3 regions of the Polymorphospora sp. NPDC051019 genome follow, and region 1 is predicted to be linked to each of the others. Evidence: riboswitches for the same ligand, from Rfam matches in the RefSeq annotation. Region 1 holds a riboswitch; each other region holds the start of a gene.
The links. Region 1 has a riboswitch for cyclic di-AMP ahead of AB0M79_RS15115 (NlpC/P60 family protein). Riboswitches for the same ligand answer to the same signal wherever they lie in the genome.
Positions count from the first base shown of each region.

Region 1 (7,065 bases):
TAGCTGGGTCGCCACGGCGGGCGACGTCGCGGGGTCCAGCCAGAGTCGGACTTCGGGACGGCCGGCCGGGTCTGCCGTCAGCGGGGTGGCGCCGGACTGGCCGTGGCGGGCGACCATCGCGACCTCGATGCTGAACTCGAAGAGGCGCCAGTCGACGTCGTCGGTGGCGCGCAGGGTGTCGGCCAGCCGGGCGACCCGTGCCTGGTCGGTCACGGGACGGGCGCGGCCGGCGACGTAGGCTTCGTCGTCGCTGTCCTCCGGGGGGAACGAGTGCAGGGCGTACCGGCCGTCGCGCTCCAGGTCGCGGCGTTTGGGTGAGTCGACGACGAAGCAGAAGAGGCCCTCGTCGGTGATCACCGGGGCGACGGGGTGTACGCGCGGCCCGCCGTCGGCCCGGACGGTGGCCAGGTAGCCCAGGCCGGGGCCGTACTGGTGCATCAGCGAACGGATCGCTTCGGCGAGTCGGGGCTCGTCGGCGGCGAACTCGGTCCAGGTAGCCATACCGGAATTCTATCGAACATCTGTACGACACGGGTAACGAACCGCGGATCTGACCAGCACAATCTGGCCGAACCGGCGGGGCGGGCCGCCGACCCACCCAGGCCGGCTCGATATGGTGTGACGATGCTGCTCTCCGACCGCGACCTCGTCAGTGAGATCAAGGCGGGCGCCCTGGCGCTGGAGCCGTTCGATCCGGCGCTGGTCCAGCCGTCGAGTATCGACGTACGGCTCGACCGGCTCTTCCGGGTGTTCAACAACCACCTCTACACGCACATCGACCCGTCGGTGCAGCAGGATGACCTGACTTCGGCTGTCGAGGTACCGGACGGGGAGCCGTTCGTGCTGCATCCGGGCGAGTTCGTGCTCGCGTCGACGCTCGAGGTGATCTCCCTCGGCGACCAGCTCGCCGGACGGTTGGAGGGCAAGTCGAGCCTCGGCCGGCTCGGCCTGCTGACGCATTCGACGGCCGGCTTCATCGATCCGGGCTTCTCCGGGCACGTGACGCTGGAGCTGTCCAACGTGGCCAACCTGCCGATCACGCTCTGGCCGGGGATGAAGATCGGCCAACTCTGCATCTTCCGGCTGTCGTCGCCAGCCGAGCACCCGTACGGGTCGGCGGTCTACGGTTCGCGCTACCAGGGGCAGCGTGGGCCGACGCCGAGCCGCTCGTGGCAGAACTGGCGGACCTGGCCGGTCCGCTGAGGCACGAAGGCAGCAAAAGGGGCGCCTCCCGTCGAGGGAGGCGCCCCTTTTGGCGTCGCCGTCACATCCTGGGGCGGCCGAAGCTGTGGATCGTGCCGTTGTCGTAGCGCTTCATCAGGACCGGTACGCCGGCCTGGGAGGCATGCACCAGCCAGCCGTTGCCGACGTACATGCCGACGTGGCTGAGGTCGGAGTTGTAGAAGACGAAGTCACCGGGGCGCAGCTCGGAGCGGCTGATCGAGGGCATCATCCGGCGCTGGGCGGCGGCGTTGTGCGGCAGTCGTACGCCGACCTTGCCCCAGGCGGCGAGCATCAGGCCGGAGCAGTCGTAGCCGTTCGGCCCGGAGGCGCCCCAGACGTAGGGCTTGCCGATCTGGGAGCAGGCGAACTTTGCGACCGTGCTGGCCGGCCCACCCGGGTACGTCGCCGGACAGGGCGCCGGACGCAGCGAGCCGAGGCCGCCGGAGGTGCCGTACGCCTTGAGCCGCAGCTCCTGGAGCTTCTTGATGTCCGCGTTGATCTGCTTGGTCTTGGCTGCCAGCTCGGCCTCGGTCGTGGTGAGCTGGGCGACGAGGGTGTCGAGCGGGCCCTTCTGCGCCGTGTACTGCGCCTTGAGGTCGACCACGCTCTGGATGTCGCGGGCCTGCCTGCGGGCGAACTGGTCGAGCAGTTCCAGCTGGTCGGCGAGGGTCTGCGGCGAGCCGTTGGTGAGAATCGAGTTCAACGCCGACGTGTTGCCGCCCTTGTAGGCGCGGGTCGCGAACTGACCGACGCGTTCCATGGCCAGGTCGACCTGGAGCTGAAGCGGGGCGATCTTCGCGGCGAGGGCGTCGGCCTGCTTCTTCTTCGTCGCCAGCTGCTCGCGGGTGGCGTTGTGTTGCTCGATCACCGGCTCGAGCTGGCTCCACGACTTGTCGATCTGGGCTTCGATCTCGGCGACGGTCGGCTCGGCCCGGGCGGGTACCGCTCCGAAGAGGACGATGGCGACACTGGCGACGGCGACGAAGACGGTTGTCCTGGTCAACCGGCGGAGACGTGGCAGGGCCGGCGGTCGGCCGGCGGTCGCCGGCCGGAAGAGTCGGCGCCACGGTGCATGATCAGCCACCGGGGTCGGTGCTCCTTCTCCTTACGGACCGCCTACCGGGTTAGCTGACGGGTTCGGGCGGGAGAGTTGCGCCCTACCGCAAGTCTGCGGATTCACCCCGGTTACTTCTGGGTCCCCGGCTCACGACCTTGTTGTGACTCGGCGGTGTCGAGTCGACGCCATCCCTGGTGGATGGCCGGATCCCGCTCGACGGTTCATCACATTAGGCAGCGTCGTTATCAATGCGCAACCACCGGACCTGTGAAATCCGTTGCGTGTCAAGCCTGTCGCAGTCAGTCAGGCATGAAAGTTTCCTACAGTACGCAGACATCGTCCGGAATCCATTGACGGGAGCGGCCACACGGACGAAGGTGACGACATAGATCAATCCGACTGGAGGTTCGATGCAGCGTCTCACCAAGCCGACGGGCAGGCGGATCCTGCTCAGCGTCGCGGTCGTCGGCGCCGCGACGCTCGTGCCGGTCAGCCCGGCACCCGCCGTGCCAGCCCCGACCGATACCAGACAGCAGCAGTACGCCGCCGCGTCCGCCGAGTACGGCGTACCGGAGAGCATCCTGCTCGGCGTGTCGTACCTGCAGTCGCGCTGGGACACCAACGCCGGCACGCCGAGCACGAGCGGCGGGTACGGCCCGATGCACCTCACCGACGCCGCGCACGTGGCGAGCCTGCCGGTACCCGGTCACCACGGCACCCACGAGGACCCGCGCGGCGACACCTCCCGCGAGGCGATCGAACTCGAACACCCCGCGCCGAACCCGCCGGACGAGGCGGCGCTGCGTACCCTCGGCACCGCCGCCGGACTGACCGGGGCCGGAGCCGAGGCGCTGCGTACCGACCCGGTGGTCAACATCCGCGGCGGCGCCGCGCTGCTCGCCGCGTACCAGCGGGAACTGGGTGCCCCGCAGGGTGCCGGCAGCGACCCGGCCGACTGGTACGGCGCGGTCGCGCGCTACTCCGGCGCCGACACCCGTGACGCGGCGGCCGCCTTCGCCGACGAGGTCTACTCGACGATCCGTACCGGCGCGACCCGGCGGACCGACGACGGCCAGCAGGTCAGTCTGGCCCGGCACGCCGGCCTCACCCCGGCGACGTCCTGGCTGGACCGGCTCGGCCTGCGCAAGCTGGCCCGCCCGGACGGGCTGGAGTGCCCGGACGACATCTCCTGCGAGTGGCTGCCGGCGCCGTACGAACTGCGCGGCGACGGAACGGTCCCGACCAGCTACGGCAACCACGACAAGGGCAACCGCCCGGCCCAGCAGAAGATCGAATACATCGTCATCCACGACGCCGAGGGCTACTTCGCCGGCACGACCCGGCTCGCCCAGGACAAGAACTGGGTGAGCTGGCACTACACGCTGCGCTCGGTCGACGGGCACATCGCCCAGCACCTGAAGGCCAAGGACGTCGGCTGGCACGCCGGCAACTGGTTCGTCAACGCCAAGGCGATCGGCCTGGAACACGAGGGCTTCGCCGCCCAGGGCACCTGGTACACCGAGGCGATGTACCGCACCTCCGCCAAGCTGGTGCGGCACCTGGCGCTGCGGCTCGGCATCCCGCTCGACCGGCAGCACATCATCGGGCACGACAACGTGCCCGGCACGCTCGCCAGCAACATGGGCAGCATGCACTGGGACCCGGGCCCGTACTGGAACTGGTCGCACTACTTCGACCTGCTGAAGGCGCCGTTCTGGAGCACCGGCACGCACCGTACCGGCCTGGTCACGATCGACCCGGACTTCGCGACGAACCGGCCGGCGTTCACCGGCTGCGAGGTCGCGGGCGTACCGTGCCCGTCGCGGGGGTCGTCGTCGGTGATCCTGCGCAGCGCGCCGAGCCCGGACGCGCCGCTCGTCAACGACCTGGCGAAGCGCCCCGACGGTACGCCGAACACGATGCACATCTCCGACCACGGAGCGCGGGCGTCGGCAGGGCAGACGTACGCGATCGCCGAGCGGCGCGGCGACTGGACGGCGATCTGGTATCTCGGGCAGAAGGCGTGGTTCCACAATCCGCCGTCGGCGCCGAACGGCAAGTGGTCGATCGGCCTGGTCGCCACCCCGAAGCCCGGCAAGGACACCATCCCGCTGTACGGCCGTGCCTACCCCGAGGCGGCGGCGTACCCGGCGGGGGTGCCCTACCAGACGATCTCCCCGTTGCAGTACACGATGAAGGCCGGCGAACGGTACGCCGTCGGTGACGTGCTGGGCAGCGAGTACTACCGGGCCAGCACGTACGAGGGCAACTCGCCCGGCGACTGGACGGTGATCCGCGGCGAGAAGACGTACGTGCAGATCCAGTTCGGACACCGGTTCATGTACGTGGACCGGGAGGACGTACAGATCCTCATGTCACCAGTCGGCGCTCCGCGCTGACCTACCCGTCTCCCATCGGCGCTCCGCGCTGACCCGTTCCAAAAGAATCGGCCCCCGCCGGGAGCGGGGGCCGATTCGTGGGAACAGGTGTCTATCCGGTTCCGACGCGCCGGAAGCCGACGACCGGCTTGCCCATCTGGTCGATGCTCGCCATCTGCACCGGTAGGCCGGCCCGGGGGGCGTGCACCGTGACCCCGTTGCCGAGATAGATGCCCACGTGGCTCAGGTCGCTACCGAAGAAGACCAGGTCTCCGGCTTTGGCATCGGCCCGGCTCACCGCGGTTCCACGGTTCCACTGCGCGCCGGTGTAGTGCGGCAGGGACACGCCGGCCCGGGCCCACGCGTACTGGGTCAGGCCGGAGCAGTCGAAGGAGTTCGGACCGGCCGCGCCCCACACGTACGGCTTGCCGATCTGGGCACAGGCGGTGGCCACGGCACGGTTCGGGTGGTTGGTCGGGCAGGTACCGATGCGGACCGGCGGGCCGATCGGGATGTTCATCTGGGCCTGCAGCCGCTCCAGGTTCTTGATCTCGGTGTCGATCTTCTTCTTCTTCGCCGCGAGATCGGCATCCTGCTTGCGCTGCTCGGTGATGACCGTCTCGAGGGTCATCTTCTCCGTCTCGTACTGCTCCTTCACGGTGACGACGCCGGCAACCTGCCGCTGCTCGTGGCGGGCCAGCATCCGGAGCATCGTCATCTGGTCGGCGAGGCTGTCCGGCGTGCCGACGGTGAGCAGCGCGTTGAGGCTCAACGACGGGCCGCCCTTGTACTGCCGGGTGGCGAGCAGGCCGATCCGCTCGGTCGCCATCTCGGTCTGCAACATCAGCGGCTGGATCTTCTTGTCGAGTTCGGCCGCCTTCTTCTCGTTGGCCTTCAACTCGACACGGACCTTGTTGTACTGCTCGATGATCGGTTCGAGTTCGTGCCACTTGTCGTTGATCTGCGCCTCGAGTTGGGCGGCGGTCGGCTGTGCCTGCGCCGGTATCCCGGGCAGCAGGGTCACGGCCAGCGCCGCGCTGAGGGCAAGGAGGACTCGCGCGCCGAGACGCGGCAATCGGTAACGGCTGGCCACCGGAGACCCCGACTCCTTAGTTGCGACCGCGGGCGCCTCTCGGGGGAAGAACGGAGGCCGACATCCACACACGGTCGGTGCCTCACCTTAGAGGTGTCTCCAAAGTGAATCAAGACGGCGCTCTGCCCTGACGCCTCCCTGGGCGCTCCCTGAACCCCGGCTGAGATCCGTTACAGGTACGTCAGTTGCCGGTCTTGGCCGGCGTGGTGTCGGGCTTGACCGAGCGCAGCAGGACGGTGGCGACGTCGACGACCTCGACGTTGTCCTCCTCGCCCTTGCCGGTCACCCCGTCGCCGAGCATCGTGTAGCAGAACGGGCAGCCGACCGCCACGGTCTTGGCCCCGGTGGACAGCGCCTCTTCGACCCGGTCGACGTTGATCCGCTTGCCGATCCGCTCTTCCATCCACATTCGAGCGCCGCCGGCTCCGCAGCAGAACGACCGCTCGGAGTTGCGCGGCATCTCGGTGAGCCCGCCGTCGACAGCGGACCCGAGCACCTCGCGCGGTGCGGCGAAGACCCGGTTGTGCCGACCGAGGTAGCACGGGTCGTGGTAGGTGACGCCGCCGTCGACCGGGGTGACCGGAGTCAGCTTGCCGCTGGCGACGAGGTGGGCGAGCAACTGCGTGTGGTGTACGACCTCGAACTTGCCGCCGAGTTCGCCGTACTCGTTGCCGAGGGTGTTGAAGCAGTGCGGGCAGGTCGCGACGATCTTCTTGACGCCGGCCTCGTTGAGGGTCTCGACGTTCTGCTGGGCCAGCATCTGGAAGACGAACTCGTTGCCGATCCGGCGGGCCGGGTCGCCGGAGCACGTCTCGCCCTCGCCGAGGATGGCGAAGTTGACGCCGGCCTCGTGCAGCAGGGTGGCGACCGCACGGGTGGTCCGCTTCGCCCTGTCCTCGAACGCCCCGGCGCAGCCGACCCAGAAGAGGTATTCGAAGTCTTCGACCTCGCCGACACGGGGCACCTCGAAGTCGAGGCCCTTGGTCCAGTCCTCACGGGTGTTCTGCGGGGCGCCCCACGGGTTGCCCTTGTTCTCCAGGTTGCGCAGCATCACGCCGGCTTCGGACGGGAAGGACGACTCGATCAGCACCTGGTAGCGGCGCATGTCGACGATGTGGTCGACGTGCTCGATGTCGACCGGGCACTGCTCGACACAGGCGCCACAGGTGGTGCAGGACCACAGCACGTCGGGGTCGATGACGCCGCCGTCCTCGGCCCCCCCGATCAGCGGGCGCTCCGCCTCGGCCAGCGCCAGTACGTCCAGGTGCGCGAGCTGGGCCGCGGTCGCCTTCTCCTCGCCGGTGAGGTCCTTG
Region 1 covers NZ_JBFBCH010000007.1:58,895-65,959, forward strand. Annotated here, with positions in the region: gene AB0M79_RS15105 (pyridoxamine 5'-phosphate oxidase family protein) at 1-501, opposite strand, end outside; gene dcd (dCTP deaminase) at 625-1,203, shown strand; gene AB0M79_RS15115 (NlpC/P60 family protein) at 1,265-2,308, opposite strand; cyclic di-AMP (ydaO/yuaA leader) riboswitch at 2,324-2,462, opposite strand; gene AB0M79_RS15120 (peptidoglycan recognition family protein) at 2,692-4,680, shown strand; gene AB0M79_RS15125 (NlpC/P60 family protein) at 4,772-5,752, opposite strand; gene AB0M79_RS15130 ((Fe-S)-binding protein) at 5,934-7,065, opposite strand, start outside.

Region 2 (7,065 bases), on a different contig from region 1:
CGGCACCACCTCCGACGTGATCGAGGTGCTGGAGCAGGCCCGGGCCCGGGGCGCGACGACCGTGGCGATCACCAACTTCCCCCGTTCGCCGATCACCGAGGTCGCCGACTTCGTGCTGACCACGGCCGCCCGGGAAACCACCTACCGGTCCGGCGCGATGGCCAGCCGGCTGGCGCAACTGACGATCGTCGACTGCCTCTTCGTCGGGGTGGCGGCGCGCAACCGGGCGCGGGCGAGAAAGGCACTGGAGGTGACCGCCGAAGCCGTGCAGGCACACCGGCTCGGCGGCCACCGGAGGAAGGCATGACCCGGTCCGCACGGGCCGGTCACGGTGCCGGCCGCGGCACGGCCGGCGGGATCGGAGTCACCGTACGGCGCGGCGGACGGCCCGCCGTGCACCGGCAGCGCAGGCGGGGGATGGCATGACGGCGGAACCGACCAGGCTCGATCCCATTCCCGCGCCCGGCCCGGCGCCGGCCGGCACCGAGTTCGGTGCCGCCGGTGGTGCCGAGCGGCCCCGGGCGGCCGTACGGGTCGCCGCCCCGACCGAGCGGTCCAACCCGACCAGCGTGGACCTCGACCTGATGTCGACCCGCGAGGTCCTGCGGGTGATCAACGAGGCGGACAGCCGGGTGCCGGTCGCCGTGGCGGCCGTCCATGACGAGGTCGTCACCGCCGTCGAACTCGCCGTGACCGCGCTGCGGGCCGGGCACCGGGTGCACTACTTCGGCGCGGGCACCTCCGGCCGGCTCGGCGTGCTCGACGCCGCCGAGCTGTCGCCGACCTTCAATTCGCCGGACCACTGGTTCCGGGCCCACCTGGCCGGCGGCCCGGACGCGATGTGGCGGCCGGTGGAGGACGCCGAGGACGACGCCCCGGCCGGACACGCCGAGGCGCAGTCGGCCGTACGCGGCGGCGACCTGGTCGTCGGGCTCGCGGCGAGCGGCCGTACGCCGTACGTGCTGGGGGCGCTGCGGGCCGCCCGGGCACTCGGCGCGTCGACGGTACTGCTGTGCGCGAACCCCGGCGCCCCGGCCGCCGGTGAGGTCGACGTCTTCATCGGGATCGACACCGGACCGGAGGTCGTCACCGGCTCCACCCGGATGAAGGCCGCCACCGCCCAGAAACTGGTGCTCAACGCGTTCTCGACCGCCGTCATGGTGCGGCTCGGCCGGGTCTACTCCAACCTGATGATCGACATGGTGGCCACCAACGCCAAGCTCCGGGGCCGGATGATCTCCATCCTGATCGAGGCGACCGGCTGCACCGAGGACGTGGCGGAGCAGGCCCTCACCGAGGCCGACGGGGACCTGAAGGCCGCCCTGGTGTCGCTGGTGTCCGGCGCCGGCGTCGAGGATGCCCGGGCCGCCCTGGCTCGCTCCGCGCACCGGGTACGCGACGCCCTCGCCCTGCTCGCCTCCTGACCGATTCCCGACTGATTTCGGTCTGATTTCCGCCCCGGACGGCGTCCTGTCCGGCGCATGTCAACCCGCTGTTCTCTGCCGTCTGCGACGTTCGTCACGGCGGGAAGCGATGATCCTGCCCGATTGTTCCTTCCATGGCGGGGTACTCCAAAAGCGTGGTGAACCGGAAGCGGTAATCGAACGTGTAGCTGAGGTGACGAGGATCGCAGCCCTCCCGGTGACCAGGGTCGCAGCGCCGGCCAGTCGGTCGGTGTTGTCGTTGACCGGGGTCGCGAAGGTGGATCGCCATGCATGCGGAAGTGCCCGGCTCCGAATCGCCCTGAACGGCGACGCTGACAGCAAACGTCAATCGCGCTCTCAGCAAATCTTCAGGCGTTCGTGACACTTTCCAATGACGAGACGGAATCGCCGACACGTCTCATCTGTTGTGTAGGTGTCAGGACGACAGGGCACAGCAGAGGTTACGGGGGAGGGCTGATGAACGTGGAGACCAGAGGCAAGAGGGCAATCGGGGCAGACGAGGGGACCGTGGGCAACGTGGAGAAGAAGATGGTCATGCGGACCGACGAGGTTGCCGAAGAACGCGACCTGGTCGGCGTCTACCTGCACGAGATCTCCCGGACGCCGCTGCTCGACGCGGCCACCGAGGTCAACCTCTCCAAGTCGATCGAGGCCGGCCTCTACGCGGAGCACCTGCTCGAGACCGACCGGGTGCCGGACGGGGTCGACCGCGAGGAACTGGAGCGGCTCGTCGCCGACGGCGAGCGCGCCAAGGACCTGTTCATCCGGGCCAACCTCCGGCTGGTCGTGTCGATCGCCCGGCGCTACGTGCGGTCCGGCATGCCGATGCTCGACCTCATCCAGGAAGGCAACACCGGCCTGGTCCGCGCCGTCGAGAAGTTCGACTACGAGCGCGGCTTCAAGTTCTCCACCTACGCGACGTGGTGGATCCGCCAGGCGATCAGCCGGGCCATCGCCCAGCAGGAGCGCACCGTGCGCCTGCCGGTGCACCTGGTCGAGGACGTCAACCGGATGCGTAACGTCGCCCGGCAGCTCACCCGTGAGCTGGGATCCGACCCGGAGCCGGAGCAGATCGCGGCGGCGCTCGGCGTTCCGGTCGAGCGGGTCCACGAACTCGTCCGCTGGTCGCAGGACACCGTCTCGCTGGACACCCCGGTCGGTGACGACGGCGACACCAACCTCGGCGACCTGGTCGCCGACAGCGACGCCCCGTCGCCCGAGGAGGTCGTGCTGACCGCCCTGGAGCGCCAGCGCATCGAGGGCCTGCTCAACCACCTCGACGACCGGTCGGCCGGCATCATGCGGGCCAGGTACGGCCTGGAGGACGGCCGCGAGCACTCGCTCACCGAGGTGGCGTCGCGGTTCTCGCTCTCCCGGGAGCGGATCCGCCAGCTGGAGATCCAGGCGCTCGGCCGCCTGCGCGAGCTGGCCCGGGCCGAGGGCCTGCAAGCGGCGTAACAGATCCGGCCACCCCGTACGGTCAAGCGGCCGGCACTCCCCGCGGGGAGTGCCGGCCGCTTCGTGCGTTCAGCCCACCGCCGCCGGGGCGGGGTCGGGCAGCCAGCCCAGCCCGACCCGGGCCAGGTACGCCCACCAGCCGGTGTGGCGTCCGTAGCGGCCCCGGATCTCGGCGGCCGACGGCGGCGGATCACCGTAGACCGCCCGGGCGACCAGCTCGAACTGGGCCATCTCCAGCGGTGCGTCGTCGGGCCGGCCGAGCACCCGCAACAGCAGCGAATGAGCGGTGAACGGGCCGACGCCCGCGACGCCGAGCAGGGCCGCGCGGACCTCGTCGTAGGGGGCGGTGTGCAGCCACTCCTCGTCGAGGGCGGCGATCCCCTCGACGACGCCCCGCAGGCGCTCGGTGCGCTGCCGGTGGCCGGTGTAGCCGGTCAGCTCGTCGTCGGTCAGCCGGGCGATGGTCGCCAGCGAAGGGAACGCGGTGTAGGCGGTGCCGTCGAGCCGGACGGTCGTGCCCAGGTCGGCCATCAGGCGCCGTTTGCGGGCCGCGGCGAACCACTGCGTGCTGCGCTGGGTGAGCGTGAAGTAGACCGCGCCCTCGGCGAGTGACGCGAACCGGACCTGGTGCAGGCCGCGAAGCACCGGCAGCAGCGGGGCCATGGCCGGGTCGGTGTCGGCGGCGGCCAGCAGCGGCGCCGGATCGTCCGCCAGGCTGAACCAGCGGGCGACCAGCCGCTCGACGGCGCACAGGTCGGCCGGCGCCAGCGGGATGTCGGCGAAGACGGTCAGGGTGACACCGGGCGGGCCGGCGGCCGCGGCGACCTCGACCACGACCGCCCGGTCGGGACGGCCGGCGGGAGCGGGGAGCAGCAACGCCTTGCGGACCGCGTCGCCGGTGCGGCGATGGTCGCCGGCGCCCGGGCCGAAGCCGTCGAGGGCACGCAGGCTCAGGTCGAACGAGAACGGGGGCAGAGCAGGCAGAACGGTCCGATGGACCGCGGGGAGGTCTGTCATGCCGGCCAGCATGGGGCGGTCCTACGACAATCGCCGTTCAAGATCGCCGTTTCGGCGCCGAATGTGCAGTCGACTGCGTTATCGGCGCCGAAACGGCGATCTTGCGGTGTTCGCGATCCGGTCACCGGACCGCCCGACGGTCCCCGCGTGCGACTGGCACGGCGGGGCCGCCGGGCGGCAGGAGTGGTCTAGCGCACCCGGCCGTAGCCGTACGGGGGCATCATGTCGACGCTGGAGATCTTGACGCTCTCGCCGAAGGTCGGTGCGTGGATCACCTTGCCGCTGCCGACGAAGATGCCCACGTGGCCGAGGTTGCTGTAGAAGACCAGGTCACCCGGCTGGAGCGCGCTCCGGCTGATCTTCGCCACCCGGTCCCACTGCATGGCCGCGTTGTGGGGCAGCGACTTGCCGGCCGCCCGCCACGCCGCCAGCGTCAGACCCGAGCAGTCGTAGCCGTTCGGGCCGGAGGCCGCCCACACGTACGGCTTGCCGATCGCGCCGTACGCGAACCGGACCGCGACACCGGCCTGCCCGGAGACCGCCGGGATGCTGCCGGTGTAGGAGCTGCCCGGGTTGGTGGCCGCGCCGTACGCCCGCTCCCGCATCTCGTACAGCTTCTTGAGGTCGGCCTCGATCTTCTTCTTGCCGGCCTGGAGTTCCTTGGCCTGGGCGGTCTCGCGGGCCAGGGTGGCGTCGAGCCGTGCCTGCTCGTCCAGGTATTCGCGCTGGGTCGCGGTGAACCCGCTCACCTGCGACTGGCGTTCGCGGGCGAGCTGTTCCAGGGTGCCCAGGCGGTCGACGAGCGACCCGTTCTCGCTCGCGGTGAGGATCGCCTGGATGGTGTCCAGGCCGCCCGACTTGTAGGCCCGGGCGGCGATCGTGCCGACCTCGACCTCGGTCTGGGCCAACTGCTCCTGCAGCGGTCCGAGCTTGGCCTCCACCGCGGTCTTGGCCGCCTTGGTTGCCTTGATCTCCTCGTTGAGTTTGTTGTAGGACTCGACGACCTTCTCCAGCTCGGTCGACGACTTGTTGATCCGCTGCGTCAGCTCGCTGACCGACGGTTCGGCGGCGGCACCCGTGGCGGGTACGACGAGGCCGATGGTGATGCCGGTCAGGACGACGGCGCGCAGCAGCATCCGGGCGGGCGACAATACAGGCAGAGCCTTTCTTCCCCGGGTCACGCCCGATCGACGTGATCCAGCCGCCTACCGGGTTAGCTGACGGATTCGGGCGGGAAGATCGCCCTACCACGAAACGTGGATTCACCCCTTGGTGCCGGTGGGTTCCCGGTTCACCGGTCCGGTCGACTGCGCAGCGTGATCGGATGTCGACAATGGATGACCGGTGATTCGGCGGCGCCGGGCCGGCGCCTCCCGAGGGGGTTGGCTGACGACCGGACCAGCGGCTCCAACCTAGTCGTGGTCCGGATCAACCGAAAGAGGGCGGCTGCGTGATGTGGAGCGAAGTTGCCTGGTCGGGGCGCGATGTGCTTACTGTCCGTTGTTGTCGCTGTGCGCTGCGTCGATTGCCGGCTCGATCGGGATCGCGGATGGACCGCGCGGCGGACGCTGCGATCAAAAGTCGATCTTGCCAAGATTGATTGTTGTTTGAGGCTATTTGTCGCTCTTGGCGGTATCAATCGGATCAAATGTGTGCAATGTGGTGGCTATGGGTGTCCAGGGGGCCACCTGCCGCCTGTAAAAGTGCCAGGTTGCACATTGCCCCCCTTCTCTTTTGGCGCGCGGGTCCACACAATGGTGTTAGGCCGTAAAGGTTTCGCGGAACCGGCGCCGCAACGAGAAGGCGATCGGCACCTGACTGCCATCAGATGCCGATCTTTCGAACCGCATGTGGATCTTTCGGGACACGTGCCGACCTCAGAACACTGGCGATTTCGATCTACGTCGATTTTGATCTACGTCGCTCTCGATCTGCGTCGCCGACCCGCGTCACGAGCCCTTGGAGGCATCTCGTGAATGCTACCCGCCAACCCACCCGCCCAACAGAGGCCATGTCCGGAAAGCCCGAATGGGTAACCCGCCGGACACCTGCCACGATCTACCGCCAGCCCGGTCTCTACATCACGACGGAGTGGTTCGTGATCGGCAAACGGCGCTACCCGATCTGGGAGTTGACCAACCTGCGGACCGGGCGTGGCCGACGGGATCCACTCATCGTCCGGTCGATGCTGGTCACCGCGGCGGTGGTCGCCGGAATCGGAGTCACCCTCGGCTTCGTCCGCGAACTCCACACCATCAGCCCCGCCACCTACCTGGCCCTCGGCGCCGCCGCCATGGTGCCCATGCTGACCGCCGCCGTCGGATACCGGCTGCGGCCCAGGCCGTACGAGCTGTGGGCCGACATCCGCGGCCGGGCCGTCATGGTCTTCAGCACCGACCAGGAACGGGTGTACGGACAGGTCTCCCGGGCGTTGCTCCGGGCCAAGGAAGCCGCCCGGTACGGCGGCATCGCCGACCCGCTGGCCGCCGCCGGCCAGTGGCCGACCGTACGCTGACCGCACCACGACGCGGACGGATCCCTGCCGGATCCGTCCGCGTCCGCGTGTCCGGCCCACCCCGGGCTCAGCCGAGGTCGTCGGCGATCCGCGCGATGCGCGCGAGCGACGCCGCCGGCTCCAGCGACATGCCCTGGAGGGTCCGGAAGGCAGCCACGTAGGGCTCCACCGTGTCCGACGTGTCGGTCAGGTCCTGCGACAGTGGACTGCCGACGAAGACCACGTCGGTGTCACCCGTACCCGGGAACCGGACGACGATGAACGGGGCGCGTACCGCGTAGTCCGGCACCTGGAACGGCAGCACCTGGATCGTGATGTTGGACCTGCGGCCGGCCTCGACGAGATGCCGCAACTGCTCGCGCAGGCAGGGCGCCCCGCCGGTCTGCCGGTGCAGCACCGACTCGTCGAGTACGACCTCGATGGACGGCGGGTCGGCCCGGTCCAGCACCTCGTGCCGGCGGCGTGCCCGTACGTCGTCGACGATGTCGAGATCGAACGGCTCCACCGCGAAGCGCAACGAGGCGACGGTGCTGGCCCGCGCGTACGCGTCGGTCTGCAACAGCCCCGGAATCCCGACCGACTGGAAGACCAGCAGGCTCGACGCCTCGACCTCGAGCCCGATGTACGACA
Region 2 covers NZ_JBFBCH010000030.1:26,502-33,566, reverse strand. Annotated here, with positions in the region: gene AB0M79_RS33135 (MurR/RpiR family transcriptional regulator) at 1-307, shown strand, start outside; gene murQ (N-acetylmuramic acid 6-phosphate etherase) at 423-1,424, shown strand; gene AB0M79_RS33125 (sigma-70 family RNA polymerase sigma factor) at 1,902-2,903, shown strand; gene AB0M79_RS33120 (hypothetical protein) at 2,973-3,920, opposite strand; gene AB0M79_RS33115 (NlpC/P60 family protein) at 4,109-5,056, opposite strand; cyclic di-AMP (ydaO/yuaA leader) riboswitch at 5,108-5,247, opposite strand; gene AB0M79_RS33110 (DUF6232 family protein) at 5,749-6,435, shown strand; gene AB0M79_RS33105 (helix-turn-helix transcriptional regulator) at 6,503-7,065, opposite strand, start outside.
Region 2: another riboswitch for cyclic di-AMP. It lies ahead of AB0M79_RS33115 (NlpC/P60 family protein); the one in region 1 lies ahead of AB0M79_RS15115 (NlpC/P60 family protein).

Region 3 (7,065 bases), on a different contig from region 1:
GCCGTCGTCGTACCGATGTCGTCCGCGTCCGCCGCGACCTGCGCGACCGCCTGGAACTCCTCGGCGGTCTACACCGGGGGCATGACCGCCTCCCACAACGGCCGTAACTGGCAGGCCAAGTGGTGGACGCAGGGCGAGGCGCCCAGCACCGGTGGCTCCGGCGTCTGGGCCGACCAGGGCACCTGCGGAGGCGGCACCCAGCCGCCGCCGGGCACCAACTGCAACCATCCCGCCTGGGTCGCCGGCCAGTGGTACCCGGCCGGCTCGATCGTCCGCTACACCAATGGCCAGTACTACCGGGCCAAGCACGAGAACCCGGGGTACGACCCGATCATCAGCACCTGGTACTGGGAGCCCTACTCCTGCAGCGGGCAGCCGCCCACCACCCCGCCGGGCGGCAACACTGGCTTCGTGGTCAGCCAGGCGCAGTTCAACCAGATGTTCCCGAGCCGGAACGGCTTCTACACCTACAGCGGGCTGACCGCCGCGCTGAGCGCGTACCCGGGCTTCGCCAAGACCGGTGACGAGACCACCCGGCGGCGCGAGGCGGCGGCCTTCCTGGCCAACGTCAACCACGAGACCGGCGGCCTGGTCCACATCGTCGAGCAGAACCAGGCCAACTACCCGCACTACTGCGACACCAGCCAGCCGTACGGCTGCCCGGCCGGCCAGGCCGCCTACTACGGCCGCGGCCCCGTGCAGTTGAGCTGGAACTTCAACTACAAGGCGGCCGGCGACGCGCTCGGCCTGCCGCTGCTCACCAACCCGTGGCTGGTGCAGAACGACGCGGCCGTGGCCTGGAAGACGGCGCTGTGGTACTGGAACACCCAGTCGGGTCCGGGCACGATGACCCCGCACCACGCGATGGTCAACGGGATCGGTTTCGGCGAGACGATCCGCAGCATCAACGGCGCGCTGGAGTGCAACGGCCGCAACCCGGCCACGGTGCAGAGTCGGGTGAACGCCTACCAGCGGTTCGTCCAGATCCTCGGCACCACGCCCGGCAACAACCTCTACTGCTGAGACCGCGCGGGCCGGCGGCGGACAGGTCCGCCGCCGGCCCGCGATCCGGTGGGTGCCGGGCTCCGGTCAGCGTCCGCCGCGTCCCGGCCCCGGCCCGAACCCGCCGCCCTTGCCCCCGAACACGCCGGCCTCGGCGCCCGCGATGATCGCGTCGGCCTGCTCCCGGGTCAGCTTGCCTTCCTCGACCGCCGCGTCGAGCCGCTCCTTGAGCTTCGCCTGCCGCTCCTGCTCGGCCCCGGTGCGCAGGTCACCCTGCACCTTCTCCAGCGCGGCGCTGACCTTCTCCACGTCGACGCCGAGTTCGGCGGCCAGCCCCTCGGCGAGCTGCCGGTTGTGCTCGGCCCGCCGTTCCTCGTGCTGCTCCGTCCGGGACGGCGCGCTGGAGGACGACGTCGACGGCGCGGGTGTCGGATCCTCGGCGAGGGCCACGGTCGGTACGGCCACCGCCAGAGCGAGCACCCCGGCCGCACCGAGGCCGACGAGTGCCGCCTTCCTGGGGACGATCTGCATGATCACTTTCCTCCGATTGGTAACGGTTGGACGGTTTACCGGGATTCACCATGAGTCGTGCCGCTGGGCGCCGGCCATGTGGAACCTGTCAGCAAGCTGGCAAGTCACCGCCCGGCAGCCGCCGGCGGCCGGCTCGACCGACCAGCAGACATCACCGAAAGTCGTTGTCCTGTAACGCATCCGCCCTGGTAGTGGCTCGGTGGTTCCGGAGCGACGGACCCGAACCATCCGGTAGGCTGGCCCGCGGTCTCCGCCCGGCGGCGCCCATCGGCGCCGGTGGTGACCGCCGCCCAATCGCCGCGAGGCGAGCCGGGGAACCAGGTGTCCCGGGGTGAATCCGCGCCAGCGGTAGGGATCCTTCCGTCCCGAACCCGTCAGCTAACCCGGTCGGCGGCAGATGGGAGGAACGGTAGATGACGTCATTCCAGCGTCGGCGGCAGTCGCTGCCCGTCACGCTCGTGACCGCCGTAGCCGTGCTCATCGGCTTGGCGGTCGCCCCCGGCACGGCACACGCCGAGCCAACTTCCGCACCGACGACGCCCGGCGACGAGGGTGAGAACCCGTTGCTGCGCGACGTGATGGAAGCCACCAGTCGTGGCTACGTCGAGGCGAAGACGGCGGTCGACAACTCACGCAAGCGCCAGCTGCAGCTCACCCTCGAACTACAGAAGGTCGAAAAGCAGATCGAGGTGCTCCAGCCCGAGATCGGCCAGGTGGCGGCCAACGCCTACCGGATGGGCCGTATCGGGCCGATGATGATGCTGCTCAACAGCGCGTCGCCCGAGGACTTCCTCGACCGCGCCGAGAGCCTCGACGCCCTCGCCCAGCACGACAACCGGAAGATGCGCGAACTCAACGCCGCGCTCGACCAGGCCAACCGGGCCAAGGCCGCGATCGACCAGGCCGTCACCGAGGAGCAGCAGCAACTCGAGGTCATGGCGAAGAAAAAGGCCGAGACCGAGAAGGCGCTCCGGCTGGCCGGCGGCGCCTCGACCGGCGGGTTCGTCAACGCGACCTCGCCGATCGCCGCGCAGGCCCCGCGCAACCGCGACGGATCGTGGCCGGCACAGTCGTGCAACCAGAACGACCCGACGACCTCGGGATGCATCACCGCGCGTACCCTGCACGCGCTCAAGGAGACCCAGAAGGCCGGGTTCAACTGGTACGTCTCCTGCTACCGCCCCGGTGGGCCGTACGAGCACCCCAAGGGACGCGCCTGCGACTTCTCTTCCCAGAAGAAGGGCTTCGGCGGCGTCGCGCAGGGTGAGAACAGGTTGTACGGCAACAACCTGGCCGCGTTCCTGGTCCGCAACGCCGACCGGCTCGGCATCCTCTACGTCATCTGGTTCAAACAGGTCTGGCTACCGGCGATCGGCTGGAAGTCGTACAGCGGCGCCTACGGCGACCCGAACACCGACCACACGAACCACGTGCACCTGTCCCTGCTGTAGGGACACTCACGCCGGAGCCGGGTCGCCTGCGCGACCCGGCTCCGGCGTATCCGTCACAGCTCGCCCAGCGCCGACCGGCGGGCCGGGGCACGCCCCGGCGGCTGGCGGGGCGGCGGCCCCGCCAGCGGAGCCGCCGGGATCGGCAGGGTCACCGGATCGTCACAGGTCACCGTGACCTCCTCACCGTGGTGCCGCAACTCCAGCCGGGTGTCGTCGTCGCCGTCCCGCAGCGCGTACGTCACCTCGTGCGGCCGCACGTCGACCCGCAACCGCCGGCCGTGCCACATCAACGAGAACTCCAGCCGGCCGATCCGGCTCGGCAGCCGGGGCGCGAACGACAACCGGCCGTCGTGGTCACGCATCCCGCCGAGCCCGGCCACCAGCGCGATCCACGCCCCCGCCAGCGACGCCACATGCACCCCGTCGCGGGTGTTCTGGTGGATGTCGTGCAGATCCATCAGGGCGGCCTCGCCCAGATAGTCGTGGGCGAGTTCGAGATGGCCCGTCTCGGCGGCCAGCACCGACTGGGTGCACGCCGACAGCGACGAGTCGCGAACCGTACGACGCTCGTAGTAGACGAAGTTGCGCGCCTTCTCCTCGGCGGTGAACGCGTCGCCGCGCAGGTGCATCGCCATCACCAGGTCGGCCTGCTTGACCACCTGCTTGCGGTAGAGGTCGAAGTACGGGTGGTTGAGCAGCAGCGGGTACTTGTCCGGCGGGGTCGCGGCGAAGTCCCACTCCTGGTAGCGGGTGAAGCCCTCCACCTGCGGGTGCACGCCCAGCTCCTCGTCGTACGGCACGTACATCGACCCGGCCGCGTCCCGCCACGCGGCGGTCTCCTCGTCGTCGACGCCGAGCCGCCACGCCTCCTCGCTGTGCCGCTGCACCGCCTCCGCGGCGGCCAGCAGGTTCCGCTGCGCCATCAGGTTCGTGTAGACGTTGTCGTCCTTCACCGCCGTGTACTCGTCCGGCCCGGTGACCCCGTCGATGTGGAACCGGCCGTGCCGGTCGTGGTGGCCCAGCGACCGCCACAACCGCGCCGTCTCCACCAGCAGCTCCAGGCCGATCTCGCGCTCGAACTCGGTGTCCCCGGTCGCCTGCACGTAGCGGCGGACGGCGTCGGCGATGTCGGCGCCGATGTGGAAGCCGGCGGTGCCCGCCGGCCAGTACGCCGAACACTCGTGGCCCCGGATCGTCCGCCACGGGAACGCCGCCCCGTGCAGGTCGAGGGTCCGGGCCCGGTCCCGGGCCAGGTCCAGGGTGGCGTGCCGCCAGCGCAGGGCGTGCGCCACCGCGGCCGGCTGGGTGTACGTCAGCACCGGCAGCACGAACGTCTCGGTGTCCCAGAAGACGTGGCCGTCGTAGCCCGGACCGGTCAGGCCCTTCGCGGCGATCGGCCGCGACTCGGCCCGCGCGCCGGCCTGCAACACGTGGAACAGCCCGAACCGCACCGCCTGCTGCACCTCGGGATCACCCTCGACCCGCACGTCGGACGCGTCCCAGAAGTCGTCGAGGTATTCGCGCTGCTCGCGGACCAGGCCCTCCCAACCGGAGTAGCGGGCCCCGGCCAGCGCACCGCCGACCTGGTCCCGCAGCGCGGGCCGGGACCGCCGGCTGGACCAGCCGTACGTCAGGTACTTGACCATCCGCAGCCGCTGGCCCGGACGGAGCGCCACCGCGACCGTCGTACGGGCCCAGTCCTCGTACGCCTCGGTGGTCACCTTGGTGCGTTCCGGCCCGTCGACCTCGTGCCCCATCGCGGCGGCCAGCCGCAGCCCGCTCCGCTTGGTCCGGTGGATCAGCAGGCCACCGTCCTCGTAGACCAGCCGCTCCTCGGCCTGCAACGGCGACTCCAGTACGGCGGCGACCCGCGGGTCCTTCGCCTGCGCCGGCAGTTCCTCGTTGGCGACCAGTTCGGACTGCACGATCAGCCGCACCGGTTCGTCGACCGGTTCGATCTCGTAGCAGATCGCCGCGACCGCCCGTTGGGTGAACGACACCAGCCGGGTGCTGCGGATCCGGACCTCGTCGCCGGCCGGTGAACGCCAGTGCACGTTGCGTTCCAGGGTGCCGGCGCGCAGGTCGAGCACCCGCTCGTGGGCGAGCAGTTCGCCGTAGCGGACGTCGAACGGTTCGTCGTCGACCAGCAGCCGGATCAGCTTGCCGTTCGTGATGTTGACGATCGTCTGGCCCGACTCGGGAAAACCGAACCCGGCCTCGGCGTACGGCAGCGGACGCAGCTCGTAGAAGGAGTTGAGGTAGCTGCCGGGCAGTCCGTGCGGCTCACCCTCGTCGAGGTTGCCGCGCAGCCCGACATGCCCGTTGGCCAGCGCGAACACCGACTCCGACTGGGCCAGGACGTCCAGGTCGAGGCCGGTCTCCCGCACGTGCCACGGCTCGACCGGATAGGCCCGCTCACGGATCATGACACCGCCTCGCTTCGCTCGCCGTCGTCATGATTGGTACTGAGCTTGTTGGTTCGCTCGCTGCGTTCGCTCATGACACCGCCTCGCTTCGCTCGCCGTCGTCATGATTGGTACTGAGCTTGTTGGTTCGCTCGCTGCGCTCGCTCACGGCCTCTTGCGCGGTGAGTAGTTCGGACAGGTCGGTGACGACGACGTCGGCGCCGTGGACGCGCAGCGCCTCGGCCTGGCCGGCCCGGTCGACGCCGACCACCAGGCCGAACCCGCCGGCCCGGCCGGCCTCGACCCCGGCGAGCGCGTCTTCGAAGACCGCGGCCCGGGCCGGTTCGACCCCCAGCATCCGGGCTGCGGCCAGGAAGGTGTCCGGGGCCGGTTTGCCGGGCAGTCCCTGTTCGCGTGCGACGATGCCGTCGACGCGTACCTCGAACAGGTCCTCGATGCCGGCGGCGGCGAGCACCTGGCGGCAGTTCGCGCTGGCGGAGACGACCGCCCGGCGGATTCCGGCCCGGGCGACCGCGTGCAGGTAGGCGACCGATCCGTCGAAGACCTCTACGTCACCGGCGGCGATCCGGCGCAGCACGATGGCGTTCTTGCTGTTGCCGATCCCGTTGACCGTGTCGGCGGTCGGCGGGTCGTCCGGCGTCCCCTCCGGCAGTGTGATGCCGCGCGAGGCGAGGAAGTTGCGTACGCCGTCGAGGCGGGGCCGGCCGTCGACGTACAGGTGGTAGTCGGGGCCGGGGTCGAACGGCCGGAACGGCTCGCCGGTGGCGGCCGATCGGCGGCGCAGGTAGGCGTCGAAGGTCTCCGCCCAGGCCGCGTTGTGCACCCGTGCGGTCTGGGTCAGGACACCGTCGAGGTCGAACAGGCAGGCGGTGACGTCAGCGGGTAGACCGAGCACCAGGTCAATCTAACCGCGCCGAAGGCTGCTGAAACCCTGCCGCGCGGAGCGCCGCGGTCACTGTCCGTGTGAGTGTCCCGCCCCGCCGCGCGGCGGGGTGCCCGCCGACTGGCCCGGTTCGACCACCACGAACTGGCCCATCATCCCCTGGTCCTCGTGGTAGAGCAGATGACAGTGGTACATGTACGGCACGTTCGGGTCGGCGTGGTCACCGAACCGCATGATGATCCGTACGGTGTCGTCGTCGGGCAGGAGGATGGTGTCCTTCCAGCCGGCGAGGTGCGGCGGTGGCGGCTCGCCGCCGATCGTCAGCACCTGGAACTGCACATCGTGCACGTGCAGGTTGTGCGGGGTGCCGTCGAGCTTGGTGACCTCCCAGATCTCGACGCTGCCCCGGACGACGGCGGCGTCGATCCGGCCCATGTCCATGCTCTTGCCGTTGATCCCCCGGCCGGCGAAGTCGAGCGACCGGGTCGTGACGGCCGACGCCGGATCGATGCGCTTGACCGGAACGAGCTGGTCGGGCAGGTCGGGTGCTGCGGCGAGGGTGCCGGCGGCCCGCAGTTCGAGCACGTCGAAGGTGTCCTCGCCGCCCGTGAACCGGTCGGAGAAGACGTTGCCGAGCGCGGGCGGGAAGCTGCGTACGGCGACCCGCTCGCCGGCCCGCATCCCGACGACGATCTCGGCCCGTTCACCTGGCGACAGGGTGATCCGCCGGGTGGTGTGCGGGGCGGGCAGCAGACCGCCGTCGGTGCCGATG
Region 3 covers NZ_JBFBCH010000009.1:51,464-58,528, reverse strand. Annotated here, with positions in the region: gene AB0M79_RS17815 (glycoside hydrolase family 19 protein) at 1-1,023, shown strand, start outside; gene AB0M79_RS17810 (hypothetical protein) at 1,090-1,533, opposite strand; cyclic di-AMP (ydaO/yuaA leader) riboswitch at 1,811-1,942, shown strand; gene AB0M79_RS17805 (hypothetical protein) at 1,947-2,984, shown strand; gene AB0M79_RS17800 (glycoside hydrolase family 65 protein) at 3,038-5,410, opposite strand; gene AB0M79_RS17795 (beta-phosphoglucomutase family hydrolase) at 5,481-6,305, opposite strand; gene AB0M79_RS17790 (multicopper oxidase domain-containing protein) at 6,363-7,065, opposite strand, start outside.
Region 3: another riboswitch for cyclic di-AMP. It lies ahead of AB0M79_RS17805 (hypothetical protein); the one in region 1 lies ahead of AB0M79_RS15115 (NlpC/P60 family protein).